DNA from 3 places in the Pseudactinotalea sp. Z1739 genome. Region 3 is predicted to be linked to each of the others. Evidence: predicted binding sites of a transcription regulator. Region 3 holds the regulator's gene; each other region holds the start of a gene.
What was found. The regulator LexA, encoded in region 3, represses DNA repair genes until DNA is damaged. The targets are predictions, from matches to a motif close to TCGAACANNTGTTCGA.
Positions count from the first base shown of each region.

Region 1 (4,165 bases), on a different contig from region 3:
TCGTTGCGGTGTGGAGTGTCATTGATGTCTGGCGCAAGGGTGCGTCGTGATTCGCTCCGTCTGGGCGCCGGAGTGTGAGCATCGCTCCTGCTCCTGCTCCTGCTCCTGCTCCTGCTCTGCTGCTGCTCTGCTCTGCTGCTGCTCTGCTCCTGCCCTGTTCCACCCCGCCCGCATTCCGGTCTCTGCGCATGCCATGGGCCCGGCGGTGGTGGCCGGGTGTGGGGCGGGGTGTTCAGGTGTGCCAGGTGACTCCGGTGGGTGTGACGGTGGCGGTTAGGTCATTGCTGTGGACGTGGGTGTGGTGGCGTTGGCAGAGCAGGGCTGCGTTGTCCAGGTTGGTGTGTCCGCCGTGGGCCCAGAACTGGACGTGGTGGGCTTGGCACCACTGAGCGGGGATGGTGCAGCCTGGGAATGAGCATCCCTTGTCGCGATGCCACAGGGCTCGTTGTTGGGCGCGGGTGAACAGGCGCTCGTCGCGGCCCTGGTCGAGGATTTCGCCCTCGGTGCCCAGCACTGCGGGGATGATCGAGGCGTCGCAGGCCATGCGCCGCACGGTTTCAGGGGAGAGCACCTGCCCGGTCATCGTGATGCCGGCGCCGTTGGTCTTGGACTGTAGGTCACTTAGGGGGATGGTGACGAACACTTGGGCCTTGGTGGTCTGGGGGGTTCCCTCGGGGGCGGCTACGCCCCGTTGGATGATGGTCACCAGGGCGTCGGCCCGGCGGCGGGGTGCGCTGCGCGGATCGGGCGTGCCGTCCTCGGCCGGCTGCGGTTTGGACAGCGCTGACAAGGTGGCGTCGATGATGGCCGCCCCTTCGGGGTCGAGGAAGACCCGGTACTCGGTCATCCCGCCGGCTGCGGGCAGGGTGTAGAGGGCTCGGCGGATTCGTTGCCCGTTCTCCTCGGCTTCCAAGTCCTTAGGTGGTTTGATGGTTCGCCGTGCCCGGCGCAGCAGGAGCGCCAGCTGCCGGTCGGTCCACCCGCATCGGCGCACCGGTGGCCCGCCAGGTCCTTCGGCGGCATCCCCGTCATCGCCCTGGTCGACCTGGTCGTCCTGGTCGTCCTGGTCGTTCGGGTCGGGAGGTTGGACCTGGTCGGTCGCTCCTTCGTTGATCGTCTTCATCGTGGTGGCAAGCGCCTCGGCCTCGGAGATCGGTTCCACCTCGTGGTGGAACTGAATGATCGCTGAGGCCTTGGAGGTGCTGATCAGTCCGGCATCGAACCCGGCCAGGGTGTTCTCCACACCGGGGGAGGGGTTGTTGATCGTTTCGGCGATGCGCGCGGTGTGGATCGCTTGCCCCCGCGGTGGCGCCGGGGCGTACTGGCTGGCCACCTTGACCAGGTAGTCCACCGCCGTCATTCCCTGGCCTGCGGGCAACCCGCGAGCGATCGCTTCGGCCGCGGCGTGTGCCTCCAGCCGGGCCACCTCGTGACGGATCCGACCCGCCTGCGCCAACGCCTCGCCCAGATCGGACTCACCCACCCGCCACCACCCACCGGCAGCCATCTCCCCAACGACCGAAGCGACCTGAGCCAACGCGGCCGGCGCCTGGATCATCGGTGGGACCTGGGTGATGGACATGAGTCGAACCTACAACCCACCTCCGACAAACGTTCGAATCACTCCGGCGCTGTGGATAGCTACGCGGGTACACCCGGCCTGGGGATAACTGTGCAGTTGAACGCTCGGGTGAGAGACCGGGAGGTCGCCGACGCCCGCCTCAGGGCTCTCGTCATCGGACTCGGCCACCGACCCCCGCCTCAGGGCTCTCGTCATCGGGCTCGGCCACCGACGCCGGACAGGACGCGTGCACCCAGTCGAGCAGGGTTGAGGTAGCCACTCGGGCCACAAGGCCCGGTCCCCCCAGAGGCCGGCCCTTCCTCCATCCTCACAGCACACCGAGTACCGTTCGCTGCACGGGTCGGCTGCCCGCCCGGGCCGGTCACCTACGGCAAGTCAGTGCTGCTCGCCCGCTGCCTGTCGCCGTCGTCGGCTGATGACGAGCCAGAGGCCGGTCCCCACCAGCAGCAGCCCGAACAGCAGCACCGGAACCGGAACCGGTAGGGAGAAGCCGCTGCCTGCGGTGGTGGCGAAGAGCGTGTCATCACCGGGCTCCAGGTCCCAGGAGACGGTGCGGCCCACCAGGGTGCCGTCGTGGTCGGTGACAGCCTCCGGGAACGTCACCGACAAGTCGATCAACCACGGCGTGGCGACCTGATCGTCCCCCTCGGCGCCGTCCGGTGCGGTGAGGTCGAGGTCACCGAACCGCCCGGCCACGATGTGTCCGTCCTCCTCGGCGGCGACGATCAGTGCGCCGGAGGTGGACTCCTCGATCCGCTCGATCGGCACGTCCGTCAGCGTCAACGTGGCCCCGATGTACTCGCCGTCCTCGAACGGCTCCGCGGCGATGCCGGCATCCGGGGCCGCGGCGATCTCCTCGTCCAGGATGCGCTGCAGCGCGTAGGGATCCTGACCATTGGCCTCGGCCCAGGCCTGGCTGACGGCGACCACAACGTCACCGGACAGGGTGTCATCGGTGCTGATGGTCACCCCGCCGTCCAGCCGCACGCAGCCGGTGAGCACCACGAGCGCGAGCAGGACTGCGCCTACCGGGCGCCAGATCCGCGAAGTCATTCCTCGAGTGTGCCATCGTGCGGCGACGGCTCAGCCGTGGTCCGCGCCGGTATCGGTCGCAGCCGCTTGGGCGTTCGAGCCGGAGACGGTGCCCGAGTCGGCCGCGTCCGGCCACACCCAGTCGGCTACCTCGGGGATGTCCACACCGTGGTCGCGGGTGTACTGCCGGGCCTTCAGGCGGGCATCGCCCATCTCCTGGCGCAATCCGGCGTACCGGCTGCCCAACTGCGGCACCCGGTCGATCACGTCCATCACCAGGTGGTAGCGGTCCAAGTCGTTGAGCATCACCATGTCGAACGGTGTCGTGGTGGTGCCCTCCTCCTTGTATCCGCGCACGTGCAGGTTCGGGTGGTTCGTGCGCCGGTAGGTCAGTCGATGGATCAGCCACGGGTAGCCGTGGTAGGCGAAGAGGATCGGCTTGTCCTTGGTGAACACCGTGTCGAAGTCGCGGTCGGACATCCCGTGCGAGTGCTCCCGGTCATCCTGCAGGCGCATCAGGTCCACCACGTTCACCACCCGCACCTTCAGGTCCGGCAGGTACTCGCGCAGCAGGCCGGCCGCAGCCAGGGTCTCGATGGTGGGAATGTCCCCGGCGCAGGCCAGCACCACGTCCGGGTCCTGCCCTTCCACCTCGGAGCCGGCCCAGTCCCACACGCCCACGCCGCGGGCGCAGTGGGCGATCGCGGCCTCCATGTCCAGCCACTGCGGACCGGGTTGCTTGCCGGCCACCACCACGTTGACGAAGTCCCGGGTGCCCAGGATCCGGTCGTAGACGCTCAGCAACGTGTTCGCGTCCGGTGGCAGGTACACCCGTACCACCTCCGCCTTCTTGTTCATCACATGGTCGATGAAGCCGGGGTCCTGGTGGGAGAAGCCGTTGTGGTCCTGGCGCCACACGTGCGAGGACAGCAGGTAGTTCAGCGACGGTATCGGTGCCCGCCACGGGATCTCCTGGGTGACCTTGAGCCACTTGGCGTGTTGGTTGAACATCGAGTCGACGATGTGGATGAACGCCTCGTAGGAGTTCAGCATCCCGTGCCGGCCGCTCAGCAGGTAGCCCTCCAGCCATCCCTGGCACATGTGCTCCGACAGCATCTCCACCACCCGGCCGCTGGGTGCCAGATCATCGTCCTCATCGATGTCGCGGTACTCGGCGTTCCACTGCTTCGCGGTGACGTCGTAGACCCCCGACAACCGGTTCGAGGCCGTCTCGTCCGGGCCGAAGATGCGGAAGTTGTCCGGGTTGGCCCGGATCACCTCGGTCAGCCACCGTCCCAGCACCTTGGTGGGCTCATCGATGCGCGCGCCGGGGGCGGGAACGTCGACGGCGAAATCGCGGTGATCGGGCAGGCGCAGGTCGCGTAGCAGGAGCCCGCCGTTGGCATGGGGGTTGCCGCTCATCCGTCGTCGCCCCTGCGGGCAGAGGCCGGTGATGTCCGACGACGGAGCACCGTCATCGTCGAACAGGTCGCCCGGGTGGTACGAACGCAGCCATTCCTCGAGCAGACGCAGGTGCTCGTCGTCGTCGCG
Region 1 covers NZ_JBMPQA010000003.1:370,151-374,315, reverse strand. Annotated here, with positions in the region: gene ACO0LV_RS06165 (DUF222 domain-containing protein) at 233-1,582, opposite strand; gene ACO0LV_RS06160 (LppM family (lipo)protein) at 1,958-2,635, opposite strand; gene ACO0LV_RS06155 (phosphoketolase family protein) at 2,666-4,165, opposite strand, start outside.
Region 1: a site for LexA is predicted at 1,604-1,619, ahead of ACO0LV_RS06165 (DUF222 domain-containing protein). Genes of this name have one in related genera too.

Region 2 (4,165 bases), on a different contig from region 3:
GTGGGCGCGGCTCCACATCTCATACGCATCCGCGTGGTCGCCCCGGTCCGAGGCCAGCCCGGCCATGTTGTTCAGGGTCAGGGCCTGCCCGGCCTTGTCCCGCAGGCCCTTGCGGATCTGCCACGCCTGGTGCAGCAGGTCCTCCGCAGCGGGCCGGTCGCCGTCGTCCCAGGCCAGGCCACCGGCGGCGTGCAGGGCGGCCCCTCGTACAGCCGGGTCGGCATCGTCGCCCGCCTCGAGGAGCTGGCGCAACCAGCGGCGTCCCTCGGTATGCATGCGCCGCCGCATCCAGAACGGCGACAGCGCCGCCGTCATCGAGAGGCCCCGCTGCGGATCGGTTTCCACCGCGTGGGCCAACCCCGCGCGAAGGTCCGCATCGAGTTCAGCCAGGCCGGCCAGTGCCGGTGCCTCGCCGGGGCCGCCCACGTGCGTCACGGCCTCCCGGACCTGGTGGTGCAGGTACTCCAGATGGCGGGTCTGCAGTTCCGGTGGGGCGTGACCCAGGCGAGAGAGCACCTGTGGCGCAGAACGGCGTACCGGGGGCAGTAACGAGTACCGACCGCGTTCTCCGCTGAGGTCGGCGACCACCACGGCCGCGTGCGTGAGTTCGGCGAGGAGCGCGGGAAGGTCCCCGCCCGGCACCGTCGAGTCGGAGCAGACCGCCTCGATCGCCTTGACCCCCACCGGGCTGCGGAAGATGCGCATGCGGCTCAGCAACTCCCGGGCCGCAGGCCGCAGGTGCTCCAGCGTCCCGGTCAGCGCCACCTCCATGGACTGGTGCCGGGTGGGCCGGTCCCGTTCCGAAGCAGCCGAACCCAGGTTCCGGTGCAACTGGTCGATCACGTCCGAGACGGTGAGCACGCCGCACTGCGCGGCGGCCAGTTCGATGGCCAGCGGAAGGCCGCCGAGCAGGGTGGCCACCTCCCGCAGGCGAGGATCGTCGTCGTCCGGCAGCACGGTGCCGGGGCCCGCTTGGCGGGCCCGCTCCAGGAACAGCCGCACCGCCTCCGGTGCGCCCGTCCCGTCTCCGGAGACCTCCAGCATGGGCGTGACCCACACCGACTCACCGACGACGTTCAATGGGATCCTGCTGGTGGCGAGAACCCGGACGCGGGGGCAGGCGGCGAGCAGACCCGATACGAGGTCCGCCACCGCCTCGGCCACGTGCTCGCAGTTGTCGAGCACGAGCAATTGCTCCCGGGTGTCGAGCGCAGCCGCGACCCCCTCGACGTCGGCAGCGGAGATACCCAGAGCAGCCGCGACGACGGAGGGAACCAGCGCGGGATCCTCCAGGGCCTCGAACGAGGCGAAGACGACGCCGTGGTTGAAGTGAGCCGCCGACGCCTCCGCCGCGGCCACGCTCAGCCGGGTCTTGCCCACCCCGCCCAGGCCGGTGAGGGTAGTGAGCCGGTGCCGGCCGATCAGGGCGGTGAGTGCCTCGATCTCTGCGGATCGCCCGACGAAGGAGGTCGCGAACACCGGCAGGTCGACGTTTGCCGCGGCCGGTGGATCCAAGGCCGGGTCGTGCCGCAGGATCTGCTCCTGGAGCCGGCGCAGCGCCGCAGTCGGCTGCACGCCCAGTTCCTCATCCAGTGCCGCCACGGCGCGGTGGTAGGTCTGCAGGGCATCACCCTGCCGCCCGTTCCAGTACTGGGCGGTGATCAGCAGACTCCAGACGCGTTCATCGAACGGGCGCTCCACGGTGAGTGCGGACAGGTCGCCGGTGTCGGTGTTCGCGCCCTGCGTGCGCATCTGCAGTTCGGCCAGGTCCACGTTGAGTTCACTGCGCTGGGTCAGTATCCGCTCGATCTCGGCGGTGGCGCCGGAGCGGACATCGGCCAGCGGCAGACCCCGCCAGAGGCTCCTCGCCGCCCGTAGATCGTGTCCGGCCCGTTCCAGGTCGCCGGAGCGGAGGGCCTCCCGACCGGATCTGGTGTGCCGGTCGAATTCGGCGATATCGACCTGCTCCCGGGAGATCGCGAGCCGGTACCCGGTGCCGATCCGCTCGAGCAGATCGGGTCGGCCGAACATCCTGCGCAGATGGGACACGTGCACCCGCAACGCGCTCTCCGCTGTCGCCGGCGGAGCGCCGTCCCAGACGAGTTCACACAGCAGGTCCACGCTCAGCACCTCACCCGGATGCTGGGCGAGGACCGCCAGCAGCGCCCGCCGGATCGGCCCGGTGATCGGCCGTTCCTCGCCGTCGATCCAGACCTGGAGCGGTCCGAGCAGCGCGATGTGCACGTCACTGCCGACCTTGCTCATCAATCGATTCAAGCATGTCGGGCTGCTCCGGGGGCAGGGAACGGGTGCTGATCGCGGAGTGGATGTGGTGCGGAGATCTGGCGGATTGCAGGGCATCCAGATCGTACGCACGTTCTATGAATGTCAGTGGTGGGGTCTAGCGTGGTCTTCATGTCCACCACATCAGCGCCGAGTACGGGGGATTCCTTCCCTGGATGGGGGCCCGCGGCACGAGAGGCCGCCGCCCGGTACCTCGGCGCGCCGGTGGCCGGGTGGGAGCGGTTCAAGCGCCTGAAGACCTACCTCGATGCCGCCCCGGATGATCCGGGTGTGCTGATCGAGATGGCCGCCGCGTGCGGGCAGGTGCGGTCCAATATCGACGGGATCGAGTCCGAGATCCTGCAGGCCCTGTTGCGGGTCCCTTCGCGGTCGGGCTGGGGTGAGGAGATCGCCGCACGGATGGCGCTGTCGACCCGGGCGGCCGAGGGACGGTTGGATCGTGCCGCGGCGTTGGATCAGTACTCAGAGGTGCACTTCGCCTTACTCGGTGGCGAGATCGATCTCCCGAAAGTCCGGGTGTTCATCGATGCGGTCAAGACGTTGCCGACGGGACAGGGGCGGGCGATTCACCGCACGATCCTGCCTGATGCGCCGGAATTGACCGTGGGCCAGCTGCGGCACCGGTTGCAGGCGGCGGCATTGGCGGTAGATGCCGAGAACGCCCAGGCGCGCCACGAAGAAGCGGTCAAGGACCGGTATGTGCGCGCCGAGCCGACCGAGGATGGGATGGCGTACCTGACGTTCTACCTACCGGCAGTGGACGCGGCGGCGGCGATGAGTGTGCTCGACGCGCTGGCGGTGAAGGACGGGCCGGAGGATGAGCGTCCGATCGCCGCGCGTCGGGTGGATGCGTTCATGGGGATCATCCGCCAGATTCTCAGTAGCGGGACCACTCCAGAGGGGCAGGACCTTCCCACCCAGCACCGTAAGCGCCCGCAGATGGTCTTCACCGTGGCCCAATCCACCCTCGACGGAGACGATGATGCTCCGGGGTATCTGGCCGGGCACGGGCCGTTGCCCGCCGACATCATCCGTCATCTCGTTGGCACCGCCGATATCACCAGCCGGGTGGTGCACACGGATCCGCTCGATGGCACCGCACACCCGCCGCCGGCGGCAGCACAGCACACCACCGGGGAGCGGGCTGCGCTGCGGCGAACCGCGCCGGAGCAATGCGCACCGGAACGCGTCCAGCCGGAGCACGGCGTACCGGAGGGCGTCCCATCACAGCAGGGTGTACCGGAGCGCGTCCCACCGCAGCCATGCCTACCCGACGATCCGGCGGCAGCGTTAGCCGCGATGGGGGTCCTCGCGTGTGACTCCTACCAGCCCGGGGCGGCGCTACGGGAGTTCATCCTCGCCCGCGATGTCACCTGCAGGTTCCCGACCTGTCGCCAGCCAGGGCGGCGCTGCCAGATCGACCACATCGTTCCGTTCACCTCCGACCGGCCGGCGTGGGCACAGACGCATCAGGACAATCTGCACCTGCTGTGCGCACGCCACCACGGGCTGAAGACCGCCGGAGCCTGGAGCGTCACTCGTGAGCCGGCCACCGGTGACACCCACTGGACCTCCCCGCTCGGCTACACCTACACCCGCGCCGCGCAGGTCGTCGACCCCGCCCATGGCCTACCGGTCCTGCATCGGCAGCTCCAGGCGATGCGTGTCGAGCACGCCGACCAGCCCGAGATGTTCACCGAGTCCGCCCCCCTGTCACCCGGGGTAGTCAGCGAAGTCGAATGGGCACGAGCGATGTGCCGAACCCCTGCCCATGCCCGGCCCGGCGTCTGTGATTGCGCCGAACGCGCCGAGGACATCACCGCCATCCTCGCCCGGCTGCAACCGCCGGATCCGCCCGATC
Region 2 covers NZ_JBMPQA010000005.1:116,629-120,793, forward strand. Annotated here, with positions in the region: gene ACO0LV_RS08295 (BTAD domain-containing putative transcriptional regulator) at 1-2,265, opposite strand, end outside; gene ACO0LV_RS08300 (DUF222 domain-containing protein) at 2,416-4,165, shown strand, end outside.
Region 2: a site for LexA is predicted at 2,367-2,382, ahead of ACO0LV_RS08300 (DUF222 domain-containing protein). Genes of this name have one in related genera too.

Region 3 (4,165 bases):
TTGCGGCCACACACGCGGTACACCTACGCGGTCACCCAGGATGGCGAGCAGTACCGTGCCGCCTTCCGCACCGCTCCCACCGACGGGTCCTGGCAGCAGATCCATCTGGTGGCGCTGTCGGACTCCGAGACCGCTCCGGCTGGGCGGGTGACGCATCGCTCCTGGCCGGCCGGCCCCGGCGGGGAGTCCCGTCCCGACCCGCACGGTTTGTGGCGGGAGGCCTTCGGCGTGGCGGAGCACACTGCCGGCCGGCCCGTCCTGCGCTACCCGCTCACCAAGGCGGAGGGCTACCGGGCGGTGGTGAGCATGATCGCCCAGGAGGAGGCGGACCTCATCTTGCATCCCGGTGACCTGGTCGGCGGCGGGGGATACCAGCCCGCCTGGGATGAGTTCTTCACGATCAACGCCCCCTCGGGCCTGCTCTCGCGGGCACCGCTCCTGCCTGCGCTGGGAAACTGGGAGAACTTCGGCGCCCGCAACGGCCTGTACGGCACGCCGTCGGACCGTTCCCCGGTGGTGCGGGCCCGGGCCAAGTACCACGCCCACTTCCCGGGCCCGGACGGGGCGCGGGGCCGGGGCTACTACCGCCTCGACCACGGACCACTCACGATCCTGACGCTGGACTCCTCGAACGGGGAGCCCGACGACCATCGGTCCCGTTACGCCCGGCCCCTCACCGGGCGGGCCTACCGGGGCCCGGGCACCGATACCCAGGACCACTTCACCGCAACGGAGTACACCGCCGCCGGTGGCACGGACCTGAACGACATCGCCCCCGGCAGGCCGCAGTGGCGCTGGGCCGAAGAGAATCTGGCCGACGCCCGGGCGCAGGGCCGGATCATCCTGGTCCAGTTCCACCACGTGCCCTACTCCAGCGGTGCGCACGGCCTACCGATGGATCACGAGTTCTCTACCGGCCAGGGCGGAACCCCGATGCGCAGGTTCCATCGGATGTTCAGTGAATTCGGCGTGGCCGCGGTGCTCTGCGGGCACAGTGAACTGTTCGAGCGCTCGGTGGTGCCCGACGGCGACGAAGGCTCACCCGGGGTGCTCTACTACGACGTCGGTGTGGCCGGGGACAGCCTGGGTGGCGAACTGCGAGGGGGTGATGGGGAACTCCTGCGGTACAACCCGCACCGGGCCTGGACGGCCGACCAGGACGCTCCGGAGCGCTGGGAGGTGGCCGGCGACGGCAACCCGGTGCTGCGTGAGGGTGGCAAGCACTACGGCTACCTGGACATCAACCTCGAGCGCACCGGGACCGGAGCGCGGTTGACGCTGCAACCGATCCACGCCTTCCCGGTCCTGGACTCGCAGTACCGGGTGCTCCGGATCGAGCGACGCACCTACGACGACGAGGTGTGCCTGCGGATCGGACCGGACGGGCGGGTCACACCGAGCGCAGGACGCTGACCACCCGGCCCAGGATCTGGGCGTCGGATCCCTCGATCGGGGAGTAGGCGGAGTTGGCCGGCATCAGCCAGACCTCGCCCTCGGTGTGCTTGAGCGTCTTGACCGTGGCCTCACCGTCGATCATCGCCGCGACGATCTCACCGTTCTCGGCCACCGGCTGCTGACGCACCACGACGAAGTCGCCGTCGCAGATCGCGGCGTCGATCATCGAGTCGCCGGTGACCCTGAGCAGGAACAGGTCGCCGTCGCCGACCAATTGGCGCGGCAGCGGGAAGACGTCCTCCACCGACTGCTCGGCCAGCACAGGGCCGCCCGCCGCGATCCGCCCGACCACCGGGACGTAACTGGGCGAGGCGTCCACCTGCTCATCGGAGTCGGTGCTGAAGAACTGTTTCGGGCCGCGGGCCGAAGCCGGTGCCGGGCTCTCTTGCGCCGGCGCAGTGCCGTGGGGATCCAGGATCTCGATCGCGCGGGTGGAGATCGGGTCCCGGCGCAGGTACCCCTTCTCCTCCAGGACCTGGAGCTGGTACTTCACCGATGACGGGCTGGCCAGGCCCACGGCGGTGCCGATCTCGCGCATCGTCGGCGGGTACCCCTTGGTCTCGATGTTGGTGCGGATCGAGTCCATGATCCGCTGTTGCCGGACGGTCAGACCGGGGGAGTGGCCGGTCTGGTCCGGGTGCTGCCGGCTGGTGTCCTTGGGTCCCTCGGCCATCGTGTCCTCCTGCGGTTCGGTGCGGTTGCGAGCGGCTCTGCCATGGTCCCGTCACCGCGATGTCAGGGGTCGGTGGTGGGGTGTTCCCCATGACGTTCCCAAGCCTAGGCGTTACGGCGCCGAACAGGAAACATCTGTTCGACTGGCGTGTCGACTCTATCGAACGGCTGTGTTACTGTCCATACATGTGTTCGCAGAACATCAGTTCGAGGGTCGGTCGGTTGCCGGTCCCGGACGTGGCCCGAGGAGTAATCCGATGAGTGCACTGGCGATCCACCCCAGCCCCTCGACCCGGCGGGCCGCCCTGCGGCGGTCGCGGACGCGCCCCTGCGGGCACGCCGGCCCTGCACGTAACTCGACCTGTCACCTCAGCGTGGTTCCCGCAGTCTTCTCGGCGCCCGGAGCGGCTCCGGCCCCGGAGGCCCCGAAGGCTGCGCCGCAGAGCGACGTGCCGCGGGCCCTCGTACCCCAGCAGACCGAGGGCTCGGGCGGCCGGACCCGTCCCGTGACGCCCCTGGTGACGGCACCGGTTCGCCCGGCGGTACCGGTTCGTCCGGCGGCGCCGGTGCGCCCGGCCAGGGCGCGCGAACACGCCCCCCTGCGGCTGACCACCCGCGGACGGCGGGTGCTGGTCGCGCTTGGCTTCGCGCTGGCGATCGCCGTGGGCGGCGGGCTCGGCACCCTGCTGGCGCCGGAGGCGCAGACGCCGGCAGAGGTCTCCACCGTGGTGGTCCAGCCGGGCGAGAGCCTGTGGGTGATCGCGAGTGAGATCGCCGATCCGGGGCAGGACGTGCGCCAGGTGGTGGAGACCATCCGCGGCATGAACGGGCTGGAGCGCTCCACCGTGCACGCCGGTCAGGAGTTGAGCGTCCCGCAGGGCTGAGGAACCCGCTGGAGGGCGACGTCCCACACCGGAAGCCAGATGTGGCATTGTGTGTGCACCGAGCACGCCGTCACCAAGCCGGGAAGGGACGCGCCGATGCATTGTCCGTACTGCCGTAACCCCGACTCGCGGGTGGTGGACTCCCGCACCGCCGACGACGGCGGCAGTATCCGCCGCCGCCGGCACTGTCCCGAGTGCTCGCGCCGCTTCACCACGGTGGAGAGCACCAGCCTCACGGTGATCAAGCGATCGGGGGCGATGGAGCCGTTCAGCCGGGAGAAGGTCGTGGCCGGTGTGAGCAAGGCGTGTCAGGGTCGCCCGGTCTCCGCCGATGACCTGGCGCTGCTGGCCCAGCAGGTGGAGGAGTCCATCCGCGCCACCGGCGTGGCCGAGATCGACTCCCACGAGGTCGGATTGGCGACCTTGGGGCCGCTGCGGGCGCTGGACGAGGTGGCGTACCTGCGCTTTGCCAGCGTCTACCAGAACTTCACCTCCCTCGAGGACTTCGAGGCCGCGATCACCGCGCTGAAGTTGGACCGCAATCCTGCCTCGGAGCAGTACGCCTGAGGGTGCATGGCCGGGGTTTATCCGCTGGCGTGTTCGCGCCGGACCCGGCAAGGTTGAGGATGAGCCACCCGGGACGCGGTCCCGGTCCGTGGTGAGTTCAGGGAGGACTGTTGATGTCATCGAAGAAGAACGGATCCGAAGGTCCCGATCGGCCGATGGCCGATGCCAAGGCGAAGATGCGCGAGGCGCTCGATCGCAAGAACGCGGGTGACCACCCCACCGCAGATGGAGTCCGGAACACCGGTTCGGTGCACGGGCCGGAGGTGGTCGGCGAGCCCAAGCGGACATTCCGGCCGCGTAAGACCGGCTGAGTTCCTCGCTCGGCGCCCGGTCCGAAGCGAGCCTAGACCGACCCGTTGAGCTCGCGGACACTGATGGTGCCCTCGATCTCACGAAGGTGGTCCCTTGCCTGCCGCGGCAGGGTGCCGCTGATGTCGGTCACCGAGTAACCCACGTCACCGGTGGTGGCGAGCATCTGGGAATCGATGTTCGCCCCACCGGAGGACAACGCCTGGTTCACCGCGGCCAGCACGCCGGGCACGTTCCGGTGCAGGTGGGCGATGCGCTGGCGGCCCGGCCCGGGCGTG
Region 3 covers NZ_JBMPQA010000007.1:144,606-148,770, reverse strand. Annotated here, with positions in the region: gene ACO0LV_RS11045 (metallophosphoesterase family protein) at 1-1,413, shown strand, start outside; gene lexA (transcriptional repressor LexA) at 1,391-2,128, opposite strand; gene ACO0LV_RS11035 (LysM peptidoglycan-binding domain-containing protein) at 2,502-3,011, shown strand; gene nrdR (transcriptional regulator NrdR) at 3,108-3,578, shown strand; gene ACO0LV_RS11025 (DUF5302 domain-containing protein) at 3,692-3,889, shown strand; gene serA (phosphoglycerate dehydrogenase) at 3,922-4,165, opposite strand, start outside.